One region of the Streptomyces sp. 796.1 genome, then DNA from elsewhere that is predicted to be linked to it. Evidence: riboswitches for the same ligand, from Rfam matches in the RefSeq annotation. Region 1 holds a riboswitch; each other region holds the start of a gene.
What was found. A riboswitch is a leader RNA that binds a small molecule or an ion and turns the genes downstream of it on or off. The one in region 1 is predicted to bind cyclic di-AMP.

Region 2: it holds a riboswitch for cyclic di-AMP, as region 1 does, so the genes downstream of both, ACMA1D_RS12725 (transglycosylase family protein) here and ACMA1D_RS27550 (M23 family metallopeptidase) in region 1, are expected to answer to the same signal.
Region 3: it holds a riboswitch for cyclic di-AMP, as region 1 does, so the genes downstream of both, ACMA1D_RS28985 (transglycosylase family protein) here and ACMA1D_RS27550 (M23 family metallopeptidase) in region 1, are expected to answer to the same signal.
Region 4: it holds a riboswitch for cyclic di-AMP, as region 1 does, so the genes downstream of both, ACMA1D_RS23930 (M23 family metallopeptidase) here and ACMA1D_RS27550 (M23 family metallopeptidase) in region 1, are expected to answer to the same signal.

The regions. Positions count from the first base shown of each region.
Region 1 is NZ_JBLIWA010000048.1:41,418-46,177, reverse strand. Features, by position in the region: gene ACMA1D_RS27555 (PP2C family protein-serine/threonine phosphatase) at 235-1,389, shown strand; cyclic di-AMP (ydaO/yuaA leader) riboswitch at 1,549-1,717, shown strand; gene ACMA1D_RS27550 (M23 family metallopeptidase) at 1,729-3,099, shown strand; gene ACMA1D_RS27545 (aldo/keto reductase) at 3,284-4,255, shown strand.
Region 2 is NZ_JBLIWA010000015.1:130,798-135,557, reverse strand. Features, by position in the region: gene ACMA1D_RS12730 (DUF1266 domain-containing protein) at 1-673, opposite strand, end outside; gene ACMA1D_RS12725 (transglycosylase family protein) at 873-2,201, opposite strand; cyclic di-AMP (ydaO/yuaA leader) riboswitch at 2,205-2,414, opposite strand; gene ACMA1D_RS12720 (alpha/beta fold hydrolase) at 3,185-4,126, opposite strand; gene ACMA1D_RS12715 (TetR/AcrR family transcriptional regulator) at 4,592-4,760, opposite strand, start outside.
Region 3 is NZ_JBLIWA010000056.1:1,437-6,196, reverse strand. Features, by position in the region: gene ACMA1D_RS28990 (transglycosylase family protein) at 360-1,601, shown strand; cyclic di-AMP (ydaO/yuaA leader) riboswitch at 1,878-2,043, shown strand; gene ACMA1D_RS28985 (transglycosylase family protein) at 2,046-2,807, shown strand; gene eno (phosphopyruvate hydratase) at 3,524-4,760, shown strand, end outside.
Region 4 is NZ_JBLIWA010000038.1:125,180-129,939, forward strand. Features, by position in the region: gene ACMA1D_RS23925 (M16 family metallopeptidase) at 1-798, shown strand, start outside; cyclic di-AMP (ydaO/yuaA leader) riboswitch at 1,642-1,803, shown strand; gene ACMA1D_RS23930 (M23 family metallopeptidase) at 1,817-2,740, shown strand; gene ACMA1D_RS23935 (winged helix DNA-binding domain-containing protein) at 3,053-4,156, opposite strand.

The DNA of each region.
Region 1 (4,760 bases):
CGCCTCGTCCGCCGCTGCGTACGCGCTCCGCCCCGGCGGTGAGCCGCTGGCTTCCGGCGCGGGACGCTGCCTCGTACGGGTTCCGTCCCGGGGGGTGAATAGGCCGCTTGGGGGGCTGGGGTCGCTCGCGAGGGGTGGGGGTGGGGAGGTTCGGGGTGGTGGTGGGAAAGGTGTGACGGATGCGGGTGAAGGGGGCTGTGTAGGGTGCGGGCCAGCCGAGAGCGGGAGCAGCGCGTGGGGAACCCCGGGTGGGACGGAGCGGAAGCGGAGTCGCCGCGCGCCGCGCATGCCCGGAATGTCCTGCGCTGGCTCCCCGCCGTCCTGCTCGCCGGCGGTGTCGTCTTCGACCTGCTGACCCCCTCGCACTACACCGCGTCGCCGTTCCTCACCGCCGCCTCGCTGATCGCCGCCCCGCTGTTCTCGCTGCGCTGGACGAGCGTGGTGGCGGCGACCGCAGTCGCCACCGCGGTCCTGCTGGCGTTCGCGCACAGCGCCGCCGACCGGGCGCTGTCGGTGACCGAGGTGGCGACCGTGGCGACCGTCGCCCTGTTCGCGCTGGCCATCAACCGGGTGGTGCGGCGCAACTACCGGCAGCTCGCCACCGTCCGGGTGGTCGCCGAGGCCGCGCAGCGCGCCGTACTGCCCGCGCCGCCGGCCCGGACGGGCGCGCTGCGGATCGCCGCCAGGTACGTCGCGGCGCAGACCGACGCCAGGATCGGCGGCGACCTGTACGCGGTGCAGGAGTCCCCGTACGGCGCCCGCGTGCTCATCGGGGACGTACGGGGCAAGGGCCTGGACGCGGTGGAGGCGGTCGCCGTGGTCGTCGGGGCGTTCGGCGAGGCGGCGGAGCAGGAGCCCGCGCTGGAGGGCGTGGTCGACCGGTTGGAGCGGGCGTTGGACCGGGAGGGCGACCGGCGGGCCGGGCTCGACCAGTTCGAGGGGTTCACCACCGCGGTCATCGGCGAGATCGACGACGCCGGCAGCGGCCGGCTCCGGCTCATCAACCGCGGCCACCCGCCGCCCCTCCTGTTGCTGCCCGACGGCAACGTACGGGAACTGGTGCCGGCCGCGGGCGCGCTGCCGCTCGGCATGGGAGACCTGGCGGCCTGGCAGGACACGGTGACGGAGACGGCGTTCCCGGCCGGTGCGACGCTGCTGATGCTGACGGACGGGGTGACCGAGGCGCGCGACGAGACCGGCCGGTTCTACGAGCCGACGCAGCGGCTCGGCGGCCGGCGCTTCGCCAGCCCCGACGGGCTCCTGGACACGCTGATCGCCGACGTGACGCGGCATACGCACGGGCAGCGAGTGGACGACATGGCGCTGCTCGCGCTGCGCCGGTCGGGCCCGGGGCTGGCCCGGCGCGGCGGGCGCGGCGATGGCCGTTGACTGCGCTGGGTAGTCGATCTTGACCAGGCTGCTGAAGTTCGGTAGGCGGTCCGGCAAAGGCGGTGCCCTATTCCCCAGAACAGCTTGGAATCACACCCGAGCCTCTATTAACGTTCGATAACGCAGCGCGGTCGTCACCGCCGCCGCAAGAGGCGGCTCCGTGCGCCGTCGCCGAATTCCTCAGGCACGACACCGCCGTTCCCGGCGGGGCCGAGACGAGGGAACCGGGGAACCAACCCTTGGGGTGAATCGGGTCGTCCACGGCCCGTAGGAGACCTTCCTGCTCCGAACCCGTCAGCTAACCCGGTAGGCGAGAAGGAAGGAAAGGAGCACGCCTCCGTGGCGTCCAACAGGTCTGCCTCCGGCCCGGCTTCTCCCGCGGCCGACCCCGCCGAACATGCCGGCGGTCCCTTCGCCGGGCACCCCGGCGGGCAGTTCGCCGCGCACCCCGGGGGCCAGGTCGCGGCGCACCCCGGTGGCCACCCCGACGGCCATCCCGGCGGGCTCCCCTTCGCCGGCCGTACGGACGAACTCCCCGGCGCGGCAGTCGAGATGACGGATGAGATGACGCTCGGGACGGCGCCCGGCGCGGCGCCCGAGCCGGCGCCCTGGGGCGACCCGCCACCCTGGGGCGCGTCCGAGGACGAAGCCCCGGGCAGCGCGCCCGGGGAGGAGTGGAACCCCACCGCCGAGAGCGTCGCCCCGGTCCGCGGCCGGCACCGGGTGGTGAAGCAGCGCGGCGGCTCGATGGCCCGCAGCGGTGCCGTGCTCGGCGTCGGGGTCATCGCGGCGGTCGGCGCCGGCGGCATGGCGAGCGCCAAGGACCGCCCGCAGGCCGCGCTGTCCGTCCCCGACCTCGGGGCCGCGGCCGACGCCCTCGTCGACTCCCTGCCCGACGCCGACCAGATCCCCGGCGTCGGGCCGCTGCTGGCGGACGGCGGCGGGCAGCCGGCGTCCCCGGTGCACCCGGCGGACCGTACGCCGCTGAGCCAGGCCGGGCTGACCGTCGAGGAGACGGCCAACGGCACGGCCAACGCGGGCGAGGCGCTGCGCGCCCGCATCCTCCAGCAGGCCGAGAACCAGCAGAACGCGGCGGACGCGGCCGAGCGCGAGGCCGCCGAGCGGGTCGCGGCGGAGCGGGCCGCGGCCGAGGCGGCGCGCAAGAAGGCCGCCGAACAGGCCGCGGAGCAGGCGAAGAAGCGGGCCGCCGAGGCCGAGGCCAAGCGCAAGGCCGAGGAGGCGAAGCGGGCCGCGGAGGCCAAGGCGGCGGAGGCCGCGCGCAAGGCGGAGGCCGAACGCCGCGCCAAGCTCGCCGCCAGCTACGCGCTGCCGGTCGGCTCGTACACGCTGACCTCCACGTTCGGCCAGGCCGGCGACATGTGGTCGGCCAACCACACCGGCCAGGACTTCGCCGCCCCGACCGGCACCCCGGTCAAGGCGGTGCACGGCGGCACCATCACGCAGGCGGGCTGGGCCGGTTCGTACGGCTACCGCATCGTCCTCACGCTCCCCGACGGCACCGAGGTCTGGTACTGCCACCTGTCCTCCATGACGCAGACCTCGGGCCAGGTCGGCACCGGCGACGTGATCGGCCGGGTGGGCGCGACCGGCAACGTCACCGGGCCGCACCTGCACCTGGAGGTCAGGCCGGGCGGCGGCGCGCCGATCGACCCCGTGGCGTGGCTGCGGGAACACGGCCTCCAGCCGTAGCGGGCCGGCGGGGCCGCGGGGCCCGCGGGCCGGTGGGTGGGGCGTGCGGCGCGGTGGCGCGTCCGGCTCGTGCGGCCGGTTGGTCCGCAGGGCGCGTACGGCGCGTACGGCGTGGGTGACCCGTACGGCGGATCGGCGGGGCGGGGCGGGAATAGGGCGCTGGGCGGGGCCGTTGGCCACGGGCATGGTTGAACACGTACCGAGCACACGGGCCCGCCTGATCGGCGACGTCGAGGTCTTCCCGCTCTCGCTGGGCGGCAACGTCTTCGGCTGGGGCGCCGACCAGGCGCAGTCCTTCGCCATCCTGGACGCCTACGCGGGCGCCGGCGGCAACTTCATCGACACCGCCGACGTGTACTCGGCCTGGGTGCCGGGCAACTCGGGCGGCGAGTCGGAGGCCATCATCGGCAACTGGCTCGCGGCGCGCGGCAACCGCGACCGGGTCGTCATCGCCACCAAGGTCGGCGGCGCCAGCGGCCCGGACGGCACGCGGCGCGGCCTGTCCGCCGAGGTGATCACGGCGGACGTCGAGGCGTCGCTGACCCGGCTGCGGACCGACCACATCGACCTGTACTACACGCACTACGACGACGAGTCGGTGCCGGTCGAGGAGTTCCTCGGCGCGCTGGACGGACTCGTCCGCGCGGGCAAGGTGCGGCAGATCGCGGCCTCCAACATCTCGCCGGCCCGGCTGACCGCCGCGCTCGACGCCTCCGAGCGCGAGGGCCTGGCCCGCTACGTCGCCGTCCAGCCGCACTACAACCTGGTCTCCCGCGACACCTACGAGGGCGAACTCGCCCAGGTGGTCGCCGACCGCGGCCTGGTCGCGGTGCCGTACTTCGCGCTGGCCGCCGGGTTCCTTACCGGCAAGCACCGGCCCGGGCGCCCGGCCGCTGACTCCGTACGGGGAGCGGCCGTGGAGCAGTACCTGACCGGCGAGCGGGGGCCGCGGGTGCTCGCCGCGCTCGACGAGGTCGCCGCCGCGCACCGGGTCGAGGTCAGCACCGTCGCCCTGGCCTGGCTCGCCGCCCAGCCGACGGTGGTGGCCCCCATCGCCAGCGCCCGCACGCCCGAACAACTCCCGCCCCTGCTGGCCGTCGCCGACCTGGAACTCACGCCCGCGGAACTGGCGGCGCTGGACGAGGCTTCCGCTTAGTGGTGGGTGGCGGGGCGGCGGGACGCGTGCGTGGTGGGGGGTGCGCGGCCGGCGGGGGCGCGTGCGTGGTGTGGGGTGCGGGGCGCGCGGCGCACGGCGGGTACGAGGCTGCCGCCGGGGCAGCGGGCCGCGGCGGGGCGGCGTGGGGCCGCTTCCGCGCCCCGGGTCGCACCGGCTCGGGAAACCCGTCGCGTCCGGTGCCTTTCCGCCACGTTTCCCCGATGCGTACGGCGAAGTGAAAAACGGGCACCGGGACTGTCCGCATTTCTCAGCAACGGGCAACTCGACGTGGTTGAAGGGCAATCCGGCGGGGCCTTGGGGGCACTGTTGGATAGCGTCGGGGACAAGACTTCTTCCCCTGCTGGGGGAGGGGGGCCGGTCGCCGACCGGCGGGGCCGCGCAACCGGGCAGCCCAACTGGCATACGGGCAAAGGGAAAGCGGCAATCACTGGCCGGAGAAGCCCGGCTGGCCTGGCCGCAATGCGCCGTATAGCGGCCGGATTAC
Region 2 (4,760 bases), on a different contig from region 1:
CCCACACCCGCGCGTACCAGCCCAGCGACCCGGAGTGGAAGACGGGGTCCTCGACCGGCGCCGGCAGCATCCCCTCGGTGTAGACGGCCAGGCAGTCGGTGCGGGTGCGCGGGTCGCGGTACGGGGTGAAGACGACGCTGTCGGGGTGGGCGTCCACCCGGGCCCGCGAGTCGGCCACGAACAGCGGCGTACGGGCCAGCACGTCGAAGTAGCCGGCCCAGTCGCCGCGCTCCTTCGCCTCGTACAGGTCCTGCTCGACGGCGCTGGGTGGCTGCCAGCCGGACGGCTGCTCCTGCTGCGACCGGGGCGCCGGCTGGGGGTGGGACACGGGGTAGTAGGCGCTGCCTGGCAGGGGCGCCGGGTACGGGGCGGGGGTGCTCGGCGCCGGGGGCGCGGCGGTCGGCGCGGGGCTGCCGTCCAGCGGCTGTGGCTGTGGCTGTGTGGGTGCCTGCGGCTGCGGCGCCTGGTCGTCGGGGGCCGGGGTGTCGACCGTGCCGCCGACGCCCCGGTGTTCGATGGCGCGCCGCGGATCGGCGGCGGGCGCGCTGCCGGCTCCGCGCGCGGCCTCGGTGCTGCGCGTCGGGCCGCCGACGCTCCGTACGGGACCTTCGGCACCGTGCTCGGGTTCGGCGCCGCCCGATGTCGCGGGTTCCTCCCCGTTCCACAACCCCATGACGGGGAACTCTACCCAGCGCCCGCCCGGCACTCCCCGAGCGGCCGGGCCCGTCACGCCCGGTGCCGGGGCGGGTTGCCCCGGAGAACGCCGATGTGCCCCTTCGCCGGGTGGGCGAAGGGGCACATCCGTGGTGCTGGGGCTGCCTGCCGCCCCGGTCAGCGACCGGTCAGTGGCAGCCGGTCAGCGACTGGGGTGATCAGATGCTGACACCCTTGGCGCGCAGGTACGCGATCGGGTCGACGTCCGAGCCGTAGCCGGCGCCGGTGCGGACCTCGAAGTGCAGGTGCGGGCCGCTGCTGTTGCCGGTGCTGCCGGACAGGCCGATCTGCTGGCCGCCGGAGACGCTCTGCCCGGCCGAGACGGTGAGCTGCGACAGGTGCGCGTACTGGCTGTAGTGGCCGTCCGCGTGGCGGATGACGACCTGGTTGCCGTACGAGCCCGCCCAGCCGGCGGAGACGACCTGGCCGGCGCCGATGGCCTTGACCGTGGTGCCGGTGCCGACGGGGAAGTCCACACCGGTGTGGTAGCCGCTGGACCAGCTACCGCCGGCCTGGCGGTACGGGGTGCCGGTGGAGCCGGCCACCGGGGCGGTGAAGCCGGTCGAGGTGGCGGCCTCGGTCTGCGGCTGGGCCTGCTGGACCGGCGCGGACTTGGGCGCGACCTGCTGCTTCGGGGCCTGCTGCTGCGGCGCCTTCGGCTGGGCGGCCTGCGGGGCGCGCTGCTGCTGCGGGGCCGGGGCGGCCTGCTGCTGCGGAGCGCTCTTCTGCGGGGCCTTCAGCGCGGAGCCGGCACCGGGCAGCGTCAGGCGCTGGTCCGGGTAGATCAGGTTGGGGTTCTTGCCGACGACGTCCTGGTTGCGGTCGTAGACGGCGCGCCAGCCACCGTTGACGTCGTGCGCCTGGGCGATCTTGAACAGGGTGTCACCGGAACGCACGGTGTACGAGGTGCCCGCGGTGTGCTGGTGGGTGCGCGGAGCGGACTTCACCTCGGCCTTGGGGGCAGCCTTGGGGGCGACCTTCGGAGCAGCCTTGGGGGCGGCAGCCTTCGGGGCGGCCTGGGGCGCGACCTGCTGGGTCGGGCGGCTGTCGCGAGTGGTGGTGTTGCCCTGCTCGCGGGCGCCGTCGGGGGCGATCTGCGGGGTCGGGCCGCCGGCGGTCAGGCCCGCCTTGACGGAGCACACCGGCCAGGCGCCGGGGCCCTGCACCTTGAGGACCTTCTCGGCGATGGCGATCTGCTGGTCCTTGGTGGCCAGGTCGGCGCGCGGCGCGTAGGCCGTGCCGCCGAAGGAGCGCCAGGTGCTGTCGGTGAACTGGAGGCCGCCGTAGAAGCCGTTACCGGTGTTGATGCTCCAGTTGCCGGTGGCCTCGCACTGGGCGACCTTCTCCCAGACGTCCACGGAGGCGGCGTTGGCCTGGGTGGCGCCCAGGAACGGGATGGCGAGGCCGGCGCCGCCAGCGGTCAGCGCGACGGAGATGCGCGCAAGACGACGGGGGCTGATGCGGCTGTGGCGTGCGCGAAAAGACATAGGGGTAGCCCTCTCCTATGCCTACGAGGTGAGCTGTCGGATTCGGGCTGGAGTTGCCCGGACGCGTCTGGTGCGGCGGGGTGCCGCGACACGTCTTCACCCCAAGCCGACCGCGCTGAGACGCGGTGCGGCACTTACCTGGTTCCCCCGCTCTTGCCGTCATGACTTTGAAGTTTCTCCTCGGCCAGCGGCAAGATTCGGCATTCCGGCGTCGGATACCCGCCTTCGTTTCAGCGGGATCGCCAACAAAACACATTCATTTCCCTGCCGACAAGCCTGAACCCGCCGATGGAGATCCATTGCAGCCGATAACTCGCGAGAAGAGATAACGCTCTGCACGGGATCTGTGCCGTACTGCGATATTTCGAAGTACGGGCCGCGGGCGACATCGCAGGCGGCGCGGGGTTCCCGCGATCGGAAGGGGATCGGGCGACCACAGCACGTGACAGATCATCGCGGGGCGCCGGTGAGGTGCACCACAGAGCCCGGAAAGTCCGAAAAGTTCTGTTCAAATGATCTTGTTCGGCCTCTTCGACGGAGCTCCCGACACTCTTCCGCGGCCCGCTTCTTGTGGCCCAGGCCACATTACTGGTCCTCGTCTGCGTCCCTGCTACCCAGGAATACGCGCCGAAACCGCGCGAGGTTGCCTCTCGCGCTAAGAATTCTGGAAATCCCGGCCAGCGCCCCGCCCGCCGGGCGATTCCCCTATTGATCGACTCCGCCCGCACGACGACCCGGTCGACATAGACGAGGGGGCGCCCACCTCATGGGAAAGCCCCTCCCCCGCCGCGAGGGGTCGGTACGTAAGGAGGGGACGCAAGGAGGGGACTCCAAGAAGAGGGAAGGGAAGGGGGCGAGGAGGGAGCGGGGAAAATGCCTCCCGGCTTCGGCCGGGGTGGAGTGGGGAGGGTAGGGGCGGTGCGGGTGATTTCCCGAATTCGGCCTCGGTGCGGGCCCGAGGTGGGCCCGCACCGGGTGTCGACCTACTCCTGTGGGCCCGCCGCCCCGAAGAAGGCGAGCAGTTCCCGTACGACCGCCTCCGGCTGCTCCTCGGGGACGTAGTGGCCGCTGCCACGGACCTCCACCACACGGATGTCGGTGCCCTTGTCGGGGCCCATCTGCTGGCGCAGGGCCTGGTAGCTCAGCTCACCGGCCAGGGTGAGGATGGGCAGCGTCAGCGGGGCGTGGTCGGCGAGGTCGATGACGTCCTTGCGCATCGTCTGGTACCAGCCGTTGCCGGCGCGGATGGCTTCGGGCGTGGCGTACGCATGGGCGTAGACACGTCGGGCGTCCTCGGCGACCGACGCCTGGTCGAGGAGCATGTGCCCGTACAGCCAGTCGATCACCGGACGGAAGCGGCCGGCGAGCAACTCCTCCGGGAGCCCGCGCAGTTGGTTGAAGGCGAACCACCACGGGTAGCCGCCCCGGCCCCGGGAGATGGCCTCGACCTGCTTGTCCGAGCTGGGCAGCATGGGGATCTCCAGCCAGGACGCCTCGGGGACGCCGAGGTCGATGGTGACCAACCGGCGTACCGATTCCGGATAGTTGGCGGCCAGGTGGTAGCCGAGCCCGGCGCCGATGTCGTGTCCGGCGACGAAGGCCGATGTGTGGCCGAGGTGGTGGATCAGCTCGTGGATGTCGCGCGCCATGGTGCGCTTGTCGTAGCCGTCCGCCGGCTTCTCCGAGCCGCCCATGCCCCGCAGGTCGACGGCGGTCACCCGGAAGGAGCGGGCCAGCGCGGGCAGCACCTTGCGGAACTGCCACCAGGTCTGCGGCCAACCACCCAGCAGGATCAGCGGTTCGCCGCTGCCGCCGGTGACGTGGTGCAGCCTGACGCCGTTCACGGTGGCGTACGCGCTGGTGAAGTCGCCGTCGAGCGAGGCTGCGAGCTCCGCATCGGTGGGGACGGGGTGCGTGTCGGTCATGGGAGTCTTCCTCTTTCTCATAGGGGTTCTCATCAGGCGGCCTCGGCACGGATTCCCGACCGGGATCCCCGCAGGGCCACGTCGAGGCTCCGACGGTCAGGTCGGAGCTGCGCCGGGTTCGCTTCCAAGGTCGCCATTGAGGGGTTTTTCTTGAACGTACAGTCAAGAAAATGGGTAGGGGTGAATCGCGTTCAGGACATGGGTGACACACCCTGCACGCCCAGGCCGAAGCCAGGACGGGCGGCAGGGACGAGGCGCGTCGTACGGGACCGCGCGACGGGCGGCCAGGGTGGGAGCGGGGGGCGGATCGGGGCGTGCGTGGGCCACCTCGCGGCGACGGGTCGATCGGGGTCCGCGCGCATCGGCTCGACAGCCACCGAAGCGCACCCGGCGACACGCCGCCACGCCCAGACACCCACCCCACCGCGGCGCCGCACCCACCACACCCGGCGCGCCTGGCCCGGGTCAGTCGAGCAGGGCCAGGGCCCGCTCCACGGTGTCGTCGAGGTAGCGCTGACGCACCGCGGTCTTGCCGACGACACGGATGCCCTGGAGGAGCGTCACCAGGAACCGGGCGAGGGACGCCGGGTCCTTGTCGGGCCCCAGTTCACCCTCGGCACGGGCCCTGACCAGC
Region 3 (4,760 bases), on a different contig from region 1:
TGTGCCGTCTCCGCGGCCGGGTGGGGAAGTCACGGCGGGCGGTGCCCGGGGCGACGGCCGTTCGGCGTGCTGGGGCGCGCGGCGGGGGCGGTGTCCCCGCTTCCGGATGGCCGCGCGCCCCGTCCGTGACCTCGTACGCGCCCTGGTGACGGAGCGTCCGGAGCGGGCTCGGCGCCGGCCGGCCGCGGGGCGCGCCGGCGGCTGTGCTAGGGCGCCGGGAAAACGGGCCGCGCGAGCCGTGACTGACGGGGCGTCATATGTGTGATCGGTGCGTGACCTCCGCTACATCAGCTTGTGACGGTCCGGCGGCGGCAGTATTTTCGACCGTCAAAATCTGCCGCCACACGAGAGGCACCCGTATGCGATCCGGCAACGGCAAACATCGTCGCCCCCGTCAGGCCCCGGCCATCGTCGTCGCAGCGGGGGTGACCGGCGCCGGAATCGCCCTTCCGCTGCTCGGCGCCACCGGTGCCGGCGCCGCCGACGCGCAGACCTGGGACCGGGTCGCGGACTGCGAGAGCGGCGGCGTCTGGAGCGCCAACGAGGGCAACGGGAAGTACGGCGGCCTCGGCCTCAGCCTGGACGCCTGGCAGCTCTACGGCGGCACCGACCACGCGCCCCGCCCCGACCTGGCCAGCCGCGCCCAGCAGATAGCCATCGCCGAGGACATCCTGGCCGACCGCGGTCCGGTGGCCTGGAGCGGCTGCGCGAAGACCGTCGGCCTCGCCGAGGACGGCAAGGTCCCCGACGTCAACCCGGGCGACACCTCCGAGCGCAGCCGCCCCCAGCGCGGCGACGACGGCACGCTGCCGGCGCCCGGGCCCACCTCCAGACCCGGCGGGGCGGCGGACGGCGAGCACAAGTCCGACGACGAGCCGGCGAAGACGGACCGCGACCGGGGCGAGAAGGCCGGGGGTGACGCCCGCGACGGCGCGGACCGGGGCGCCGGCCGCGACGCCGACCGGGACGCGGACGCCAAGACCCCGGCCGGCGAGGCGCGCGACGGCGCGGACGGCGACGACACCGACCGCGCGGCGGACACCGACCGTGCCGATGGTTCGACCACGGACCGCGCGCAGTCGCCCGAGCGCGGCGACAGCGGCGACAAGGCCGGCGACAAGGCCGGCGGCGGGGCGGACGGCGAGTCGACCGGCAAGGCGGACGGCGAGGCCGGCGACGGCGCCGAGCGGGACGCGGATCGGGCCGGAAGCGGCCGACATGCCGGCGGCAGCGGCGACCCGGCGGAGACCGGCGCGGGGGCCGGCGCGGACGCCGGCGCGGGCACCGGCAAGCACCGCGGCGAACCGAGCCCCGAGTCCGGCGCGGACGCGGACCGTGGCGAGGGCGCGACGGAGCGTCCCGGGGGCCGCCACGCCGACCGCAGCGAGCGCGGGCGCGACGGGGTCAAGGGCGCGGACGGCGTCACGCAGGGTGAGCACGAGGTGCGTTCCGGCGACACGTTGTCGGCGATCGCCGAGCGCCATGCGACCCCGGGCGGCTGGCCGGCGCTCTACGTGGCAAATGAAAAGGTCGTGGGCGCCGATCCGGACCTGATCTTGCCTGGTCAAAAGCTTGACCTTGGGGTGAAAGCGGAACGCTGACGGGCCGCCGGGCGGGGCAATTGATGGTGATGTGCCCCGTTTGGCGAAAGTGAGACATGGGTCTCTTTGGCTTCCCGGCGTGTCTCGCTTGCCCAATCTGTAGCCATGCTGTCTGACCTGCGGGGATGTGATTTTCTTGCGGGTAAACCCCACTGACTTTCCAGGGATGTAGGGGTTTGAGCACTCCGGGGATCTGTGATTACGGTCTTCATCGCTCGCCACCGCGAGCGCCACTGGTCGTCACGCCGAATCCTGCCGGCGGCCGGGGGGAAGCCGACGCGTCAAGCGCCGAAGGCAGGAGCGGGGGAACCACAGGTAAGTGCCGAACGGTCCGGGGTACGAGGGGGCTGAACGGCTAGGGGTGAAGCTGCGGGAGACCGCGGCCGGGCAACTCACAGTCCGAACCCGACAGCTCACCTCGTAGGCGTCGGTGAGGAAACCAACATGCTGATTTCCAAGGGCAAGCACCGTCGTCCGTCCAAGGCCACCCGGATAGCCACGCTCGCCGGCGTGACCGGTGCGGCCGTCGCCGTGCCGCTGATGGGCGCCGCCAACGCCAACGCGGCCACCACCTCGCAGTGGGACCAGGTCGCCCAGTGCGAGTCCACCGGCAACTGGTCGATCAACACCGGCAACGGCTACTACGGCGGCCTCCAGTTCTCCGCCTCCACCTGGGCCGCGTACGGCGGCACCGCGTACGCCCCGACCGCCAACCTGGCGTCCAAGGCGCAGCAGATCCAGATCGCCGAGAAGGTCCTCGCCAGCCAGGGCAAGGGCGCCTGGCCGCACTGCGGCGTCAACCTGACCCAGGGCGGCTACACCGCGCCCAAGCAGCAGGCCCCCAAGCAGCAGGCGCCGAAGCAGCACACCGCGCCCCAGCAGCAGGCCGCCCCGCAGCAGGCCGCGCCGAAGGCCGCCCCCAAGCACGCCGCGCCGCGCACCACCCAGGAGCAGGCCCCGAGCCGCAGCGCCGAGCGCTACGTGCCGCGCCACGCCGCCCCGCAGCAGGCCGCGCCGCAGCACACCGCCCCGAAGACCATCAAGAAGGGCGACGGCGAGTACAAGGTCGAGTCCGGCGACACGCTCGCCAAGATCGCTGAGGCCGAGGGCGTCAAGGGCGGCTGGGCCAAGCTGTACGACCTGAACGACGACATCATCACCGATGCCGACCTGATCTACCCGGGCCAGCAGCTCCACCTGAGCTGACCCACCACCCCGACCCCGGCCGGCTCCGCCCAGGGCCGGCCGCGGGCCGGGTGCCGTACCCCAGCGCCGCACGGCGCCGCAGACCGCCCCGCCACGGTGCGCCTTCCCCCGAGCGCATCGCGGCGGGGCTCCGCGTTGGCCCCGGCCCCACGCCGTCCACGGCCCCCCGCCGCCCCGGCCCGCAACCCGCGCCCCACCGCGCCCGCCCGCCGCGCGGCCCGTATGAGCCGGTCCGTACGAGCCCAGTCCGTACGAATCGGCCGGTACGAGCCCCAGGCCCGTACGCCCCACGGCCCCCGCGAGCCACAGCGGCCGTACGACTAGGCCCCGGCCCCCCCCACGGCGCAGCCCCCGCGTCCGGCCGCCGGCCGGCGCCCCACAGCGCCACCACCCGCTCCACAGCCCCCACGCCCCCCACACCCAGCCGCCGCACGGGACCCCGTCCCCGCCTGGACGTCGAATGGACGCGAGGCGTACGCGGCGGCGACGGCGTACCGTCGCCCACGGGGCGTAGGCATGCCGCGAGCGCCCTTTGTGCCCGCCCCGGCCAGCGCCGCCCGGGGAGCCGCGCCACCGATTCGGGTGTGCCGTTCGCCCAGCGATCTGCGTTTTTGTCCGCGCTGTCGTCTCGTCGGACGGGCGCGCGGCGAGCCGGGGCACCGGGGCCGGTTAGGCTCATGACGCAGAAGCTCAGACCCACACGAAGGAGACCGCTCGTGCCGTCTATCGACGTCGTCGTAGCCCGCGAGATCCTCGATTCGCGAGGCAACCCCACGGTCGAGGTCGAGGTCGGCCTCGACGACGGCAGCACCGGCCGTGCTGCCGTGCCGTCCGGCGCCTCGACCGGCCAGTTCGAGGCCCTTGAGCTGCGGGACGGCGACAAGGCCCGCTACGGCGGCAAGGGTGTGGAGAAGGCCGTGCTCGCGGTCATCGAGCAGATCGGCCCGGAGCTGGTCGGCTACGACGCCACCGAGCAGCGGCTGATCGACCAGGCCATGTTCGACCTGGACGCCACGCCCGACAAGTCCTCGCTCGGCGCCAACGCCATCCTGGGCGTCTCGCTGGCCGTCGCGCACGCCGCTTCCGAGGCGTCCGACCTGCCGCTCTTCCGCTACCTCGGCGGCCCGAACGCGCACCTGCTGCCGGTGCCGATGATGAACATCCTGAACGGCGGCTCGCACGCCGACTCCAACGTGGACATCCAGGAGTTCATGATCGCGCCCGTCGGCGCCGAGTCCTTCTCCGAGGCGCTGCGCTGGGGCGCCGAGGTCTACCACACGCTCAAGGGCGTCCTGAAGGAGCGCGGCCTGTCCACCGGCCTCGGCGACGAGGGCGGCTTCGCGCCGAACCTGGACTCCAACCGCGAGGCGCTCGACCTGATCGTCGAGGCCATCAAGAAGGCCGGCTACACCCCCGGCCAGGACATCGCGCTCGCGCTCGACGTCGCCGCCTCCGAGTTCTACGAGGACGGCTCGTACGCGTTCGAGGGCAAGCCCCGCAGCGCGGCCGAGATGACCGCGTACTACGCCGAGCTGGTCGCCTCCTACCCGCTGGTCTCCATCGAGGACCCGCTGAACGAGGAGGACTGGGACGGCTGGAAGACCCTCACCGACGAGCTCGGCGACAAGGTCCAGATCGTCGGCGACGACCTGTTCGTCACCAACCCGGAGCGGCTGGCCCGCGGCATCGAGTCCGGCACCGCCAACGCCCTGCTGGTCAAGGTCAACCAGATCGGCTCGCTGACCGAGACCCTGGACGCGGTCGAGCTGGCCCAGCGCAACGGCTTCAAGTGCATGATGTCGCACCGCTCCGGCGAGACCGAGGACGTCACCATCGCCGATCTGGCCGTCGCCACCAACTGCGGCCAGATCAAGACCGGCGCCCCGGCCCGCTCCGAGCGCGTGGCCAAGTACAACCAGCTCCTGCGCATCGAGGAGATCCTGGACGACGCGG
Region 4 (4,760 bases), on a different contig from region 1:
CGCGCCTTCTACACGGCGCACGTACGTCCCGCGACGGCCACCGCCGTGGTCGTCGGCGACCTCACCGGCGTCGACCTCGACGAGGCGCTCGCCGACACGCTGGGCGCCTGGACGGGCGATGCCGGGCAGGCCCGCCCGGTGCCGGCCGTCGCCGCCGACGACACCGGACGGGTCGTCATCGTGGACCGCCCGGGCGCGGTGCAGACCCAACTGCTCATCGGCCGGGTGGGCGCGGACCGGCACGACCGGGTCTGGCCGGCGCAGACGTTGGGCACCTACTGCCTGGGCGGCACCCTCACCTCCCGGCTGGACCGGGTGCTGCGTGAGGAGAAGGGCTACACCTACGGCGTGCGGGCCTTCGCCCAGGTGCTGCGCTCCACGGCCGACGGCTCCGGCCTCTCGCTGCTGGCCATCAGCGGTTCGGTGGCCACCGAGGTGACCGGGCCGGCGCTGGAGGACGCCTGGAAGGTGCTGCGCACGCTGGCCGCCGAGGGGCTGACGGACGACGAGCGCGACGTGGCCGTGCAGAACCTGGTGGGCATCGCCCCGCTGAAGTTCGAGACGGCGGCATCGGTCGCCGGCACCCTCGCGGACCAGGTGGAACAGCACCTGCCGGACGACTTCCAGGCCCACCTCTACCGCCGGCTCGCCGAGACCGGCACGGTCGAGGCGACCGCGGCCGTCGTGAACGCCTTCCCGGTGGACCGCCTGGTCACCGTGCTGGTCGGCGACGCCTCGGCCATCGAGGAGCCGGTGAAGGCGCTGGGCATCGGCGACGTGCGGGTGGTCTCCGGCTGACGCCGTCCGATCCGGCGGCGGCCGGGCACGCGACCGACGGGCGCCCGAGTGGGCGGGGCCCCCGTCCGGCCGTCGCATGCCCGGCCGCCCAACGGCGCCCTGCCGCCGGGCCTGGCACTGCCCCTTGATCGGGCGGTGCGGAACCCGCCGCGCAGGTCCCGCCGTGTAGACCCCGCGGTGCAGAGCCCGCGGTGCAGACCAGTTGTACGGGCGTTCCGTACGGATTCGCCGTACGAAGCTGTTGCGCGGAGCCTTGGCGTACGGAGCCGTCGTACGCGTCGCTCCGTACGACAGGGAGCGCGGGCGGGGCCGCGCGCGTGGGCGGGTGGGTGGATGCCACGGCGGTCACGGCGACGGGCCTGAGTGCCCGAGACGGACTGAGTTCCTGAGACGGGCCTCCGCCTGAGCCGCTGACCGCCTCGCGCGCGTGCGCGCGCGTACGGGGAGTGCAAGGCAAGGGAGTGCGAGGAAAGTGGGGGCGGGCGCGGCGCGCGGAGCCCTGGTACGGCCTCGTACGCCCATATCGCCCGTGTCGCCTACCGGATTCACGAGGCGTCACGGGGCGCGGGAGCCGGCGGGGCGGCCGGTGCGTGGCGTCTGGTGAGGGGGCCGGGCGCGAGGCCGGGCGAGCGGGGCGCGGGCGCTCTGTTGCTGACGGAGCGTTAAGGAGCCGCGGAGTCAAGAGGGAATCCAGGGGCTTTCGGTATGTCTGGTTTGCTGGAGAGGCTGCCCATCTGCCGTGTGGCGTGCGCAACAAACAGCCGGTTCTGTTTGCCGATCAAAAGTGGTCCCGCTTAGCGTCAGGGCCGTTGTTCGTCACGCATCCGCCACATCCGTGGCACCGGACAACCATCGCCGAGTCCCTCTGGTGCGAGCCGAGGGAGCCGGGGACCCAAATCCCCTGGGGTGAATCGGCCGCCATCCTCTCGCGGGGCGTGGTGACCGTAGGAGACCTTCCTGCTCCGAACCCGTCAGCTAACCCGGTAGGCGAGAGGGAAGGAAAGGAGCACGCCTCCTCATGGCGTTCACCCGTGCCACCGGGCGGCACCGTCGCCCCACCCGTTTCGCCCGTAGCAGTGCGAATGTGGCGGGTATGGCCACTCTCGCCGCCTCCGGAGTCGTCGCCGGCATCGCGGCGCCCGCGATGGCCGCTTCCGGTGCCGATGCGTCGCCGGAACTTCAGGACACCGGCCTGCGCCAGGCCGTGACCCTGAACGACAACATCGCCGACAAGATCGGTGCCCAGGCTGACGCCCAGTACACCGCCGCCGAGCAGGCCGCGGCGGAGCAGCAGGCGGAGGAAGAGGCGCGCCAGCAGGCCGCCAAGCACGCCGCCGAGGTGAAGCGGAAGGCGGAGGAGGCCAAGCGCAAGGCCGCCGCCGAGGAGGCCAAGAAGAAGGCCGCCGCCAAGAAGGCCGCCGAGGCCAAGGCCGCCGCGGAGCGCGAGGCCCAGCAGAAGGCCAGCGAGCAGGCGAGCCAGACGGAGCAGACCGGGCAGTCCCGTGCCTCCCGCACCACCGAGCGCGCGGCGATCGGCAGTTACGTTTCGCCGATCGCGGGCAGCTACGTCTCCACCCAGTACAAGGCGTCCGGCGGCAACTGGTCCTCCGGCAGCCACACCGGCATCGACTTCCACGCCAGCACGGGCACCACGGTGCGTGCCGTGGGCGCCGGCACCGTGGTCGAGGCCGGCTGGGGCGGTGCGTACGGGAACAACGTCATCATCAAGATGAACGACGGCACCTACACCCAGTACGGCCACCTGCACAGCCTCTCCGTCTCGGTCGGCCAGACCGTGGCGCCGGGCGAGCAGATCGGCATCTCGGGCAGCACGGGCAACTCCACCGGCCCGCACCTGCACTTCGAGGCCCGCACCTCCGCGCAGTACGGCTCGGACATCGACCCGCTGGCCTACCTCAGGTCGCACGGCGTCAACATCTAGCCCCGGTTCACCACGCTTGGCCGGCCACCGCCCGCGGTGGCACGGTGGCGGTGTGCGCGCCCTTGCGCGCGGCCCCGCCGGGCGCCCCCATGCCGCGCGAGCGGCCCGCCCGGTCACGGCCCACCGCCCACCCGGCACTCGTTCTCCCGCCAAGGCCCCGGCTCCCGAAGCCGGGGCCTTCGGCGTGCCCCGCGCGCGTGCCCGCCCGTACGCGCCGACCACGGGCGCCAAACCCGGTGCGGGCCGCACGTTCGGGTGCGGGCAGGGGCAGTGCGGGCGTACGCGCGTGCGGGCGCGCGCGGGAGTTGGGGATTACGGCGCGGGCGCGTCGATGCGCACCCGGTCGCGGTCGTCACCGTCCTCGGAGAGGAAGGACGCCAGGGCCTGGCCCTGTTCGGCGACCGCGGTGCGGTCGGTGCGCGAGAGCCGGCGCAGCGGTGTCACGCGGACGGTGCCGTCCCGGACGGTCCAGGTCGCCGCGACGGTGCCGTCGACCAGGACGAAGCGGGCGCCGGTGACGGACAGCCCGCGGTGCGCGTCGTCGATGATCCGGCTGCGGTCGTGGTAGCCGAGCACCGCGTTGTCGAACGCGGGCAGGAAGCGTACGGGGGCGGGCGTGTCGGCGTCGGGGCGCGGCGCGTCCGGGAGGTCGAGGAGTTCCCGGCCCCGTTCGTCGCGGAAGGTCACCAACTCCGGGCGCAGGGCGCGGATCGCCGCGGGCAGCCCGGCCACGCCGCACCAGGCGCGCACGTCAGCCGATGCGGCCGGGCCGAAGGCGGCCAGGTAGCGGCGCACCAGCGCCTGCCCGACCGGGTCCGCGGCGTCCGGGGCCAGGGGGTCGACCGGGCGCCCGAGCCAGGACGCCAGCAGCACGTTGCGCACGCCGGCCCGGGCGCGCCACACCCCGCGCGGCGGCAGCTGGGCGGTGGGGACGAGCGCGGCGACCACCAGTTCGCCCAACGCCCGGGGCACGACGGTCGGCCAACGCTCGGCGAGCGCCCGGGTGAGCTCGGCGTTCGAGCACGGCCCGGCGTCCAGCTTGGCCCGGCCGGCCGCGGCGAGTTCATCGAGGTCGACGCCGTCGAGTTCGCGACGGTAGGCACCCAGGGCGCGCTGGAGCAGCATGGCGTCGTGCCGGGACCGCCAGGCCAGCGCATCCTCGGCGGTGACCAGGTGAACGGTGCGGCGCATCAGGGCGGTACGCACCACCCGCCGCTCCACTAGGAGGTCCGAGAGCGCCCCAGGGTCGAAGGCGCGCAGCCGCGACCACAGGCCGACGAATGGTTCCTGCGGCTCCTGCGCCTGGAGTCCGCCCAGGTGCGCGACGGCGTCGGTGAGCGGGACGTCGGCGCGGGCGAGCAGGAACTGCCGGGCCAGCGACGCCCGCCCCAACGCCCTGGTGCCGAGAACGCTCACCGGCCCCCCGCCCCGTGCAACGCCGGTACGGGCCGACGGGCGGCGGCCTGCTTCGCGGTGCTGGCGGTGGGCCGCCACGGGGCGGCCGGCGGTCCCGGTTCGCTGGTCTTCACGATGCGGTCGGTCCTCTCCCGGTGCTGATGAAAGCTGTGGGGTGATGGGTGATGGGTGATGGGGATGGGTGATGGGTGATGGGGGTGGTGGGGCGGGCGTGGGTGGTGGAGCTGTTGCGCGGGGCCCCGCCGGCTTCGCGGGTTGCGAACGGGGCGCCTGCTGGCCATTCTTGCCGGCCTTGCGGTCAGCTTCTGACCGCGATCCGCTGCTGGTGCCGTTCGGCTGCCGAGTGGGCGCCGGTCGAGGCTCGCGGGCGCGCCGTGGGCGATGTGTGCCTGGTCCCCGCCACGCCGGGCTGCAACGACCTCGCGTACGCGCGCGCATGAGGACGGAGGGCGCGGCCCGAAAACCTCGCGCGCCTACGCGTGCGCGAGGGGCGGCCTCCACGGGGTGCTGCCTGCACTGCCTACGGGCCCGACAGCGCCTGGCCGGATGGTGCGGACCTTCGCGCGCGTCACGCGCGCGGCAGGCAGCGCAGGCACGGGGCGTG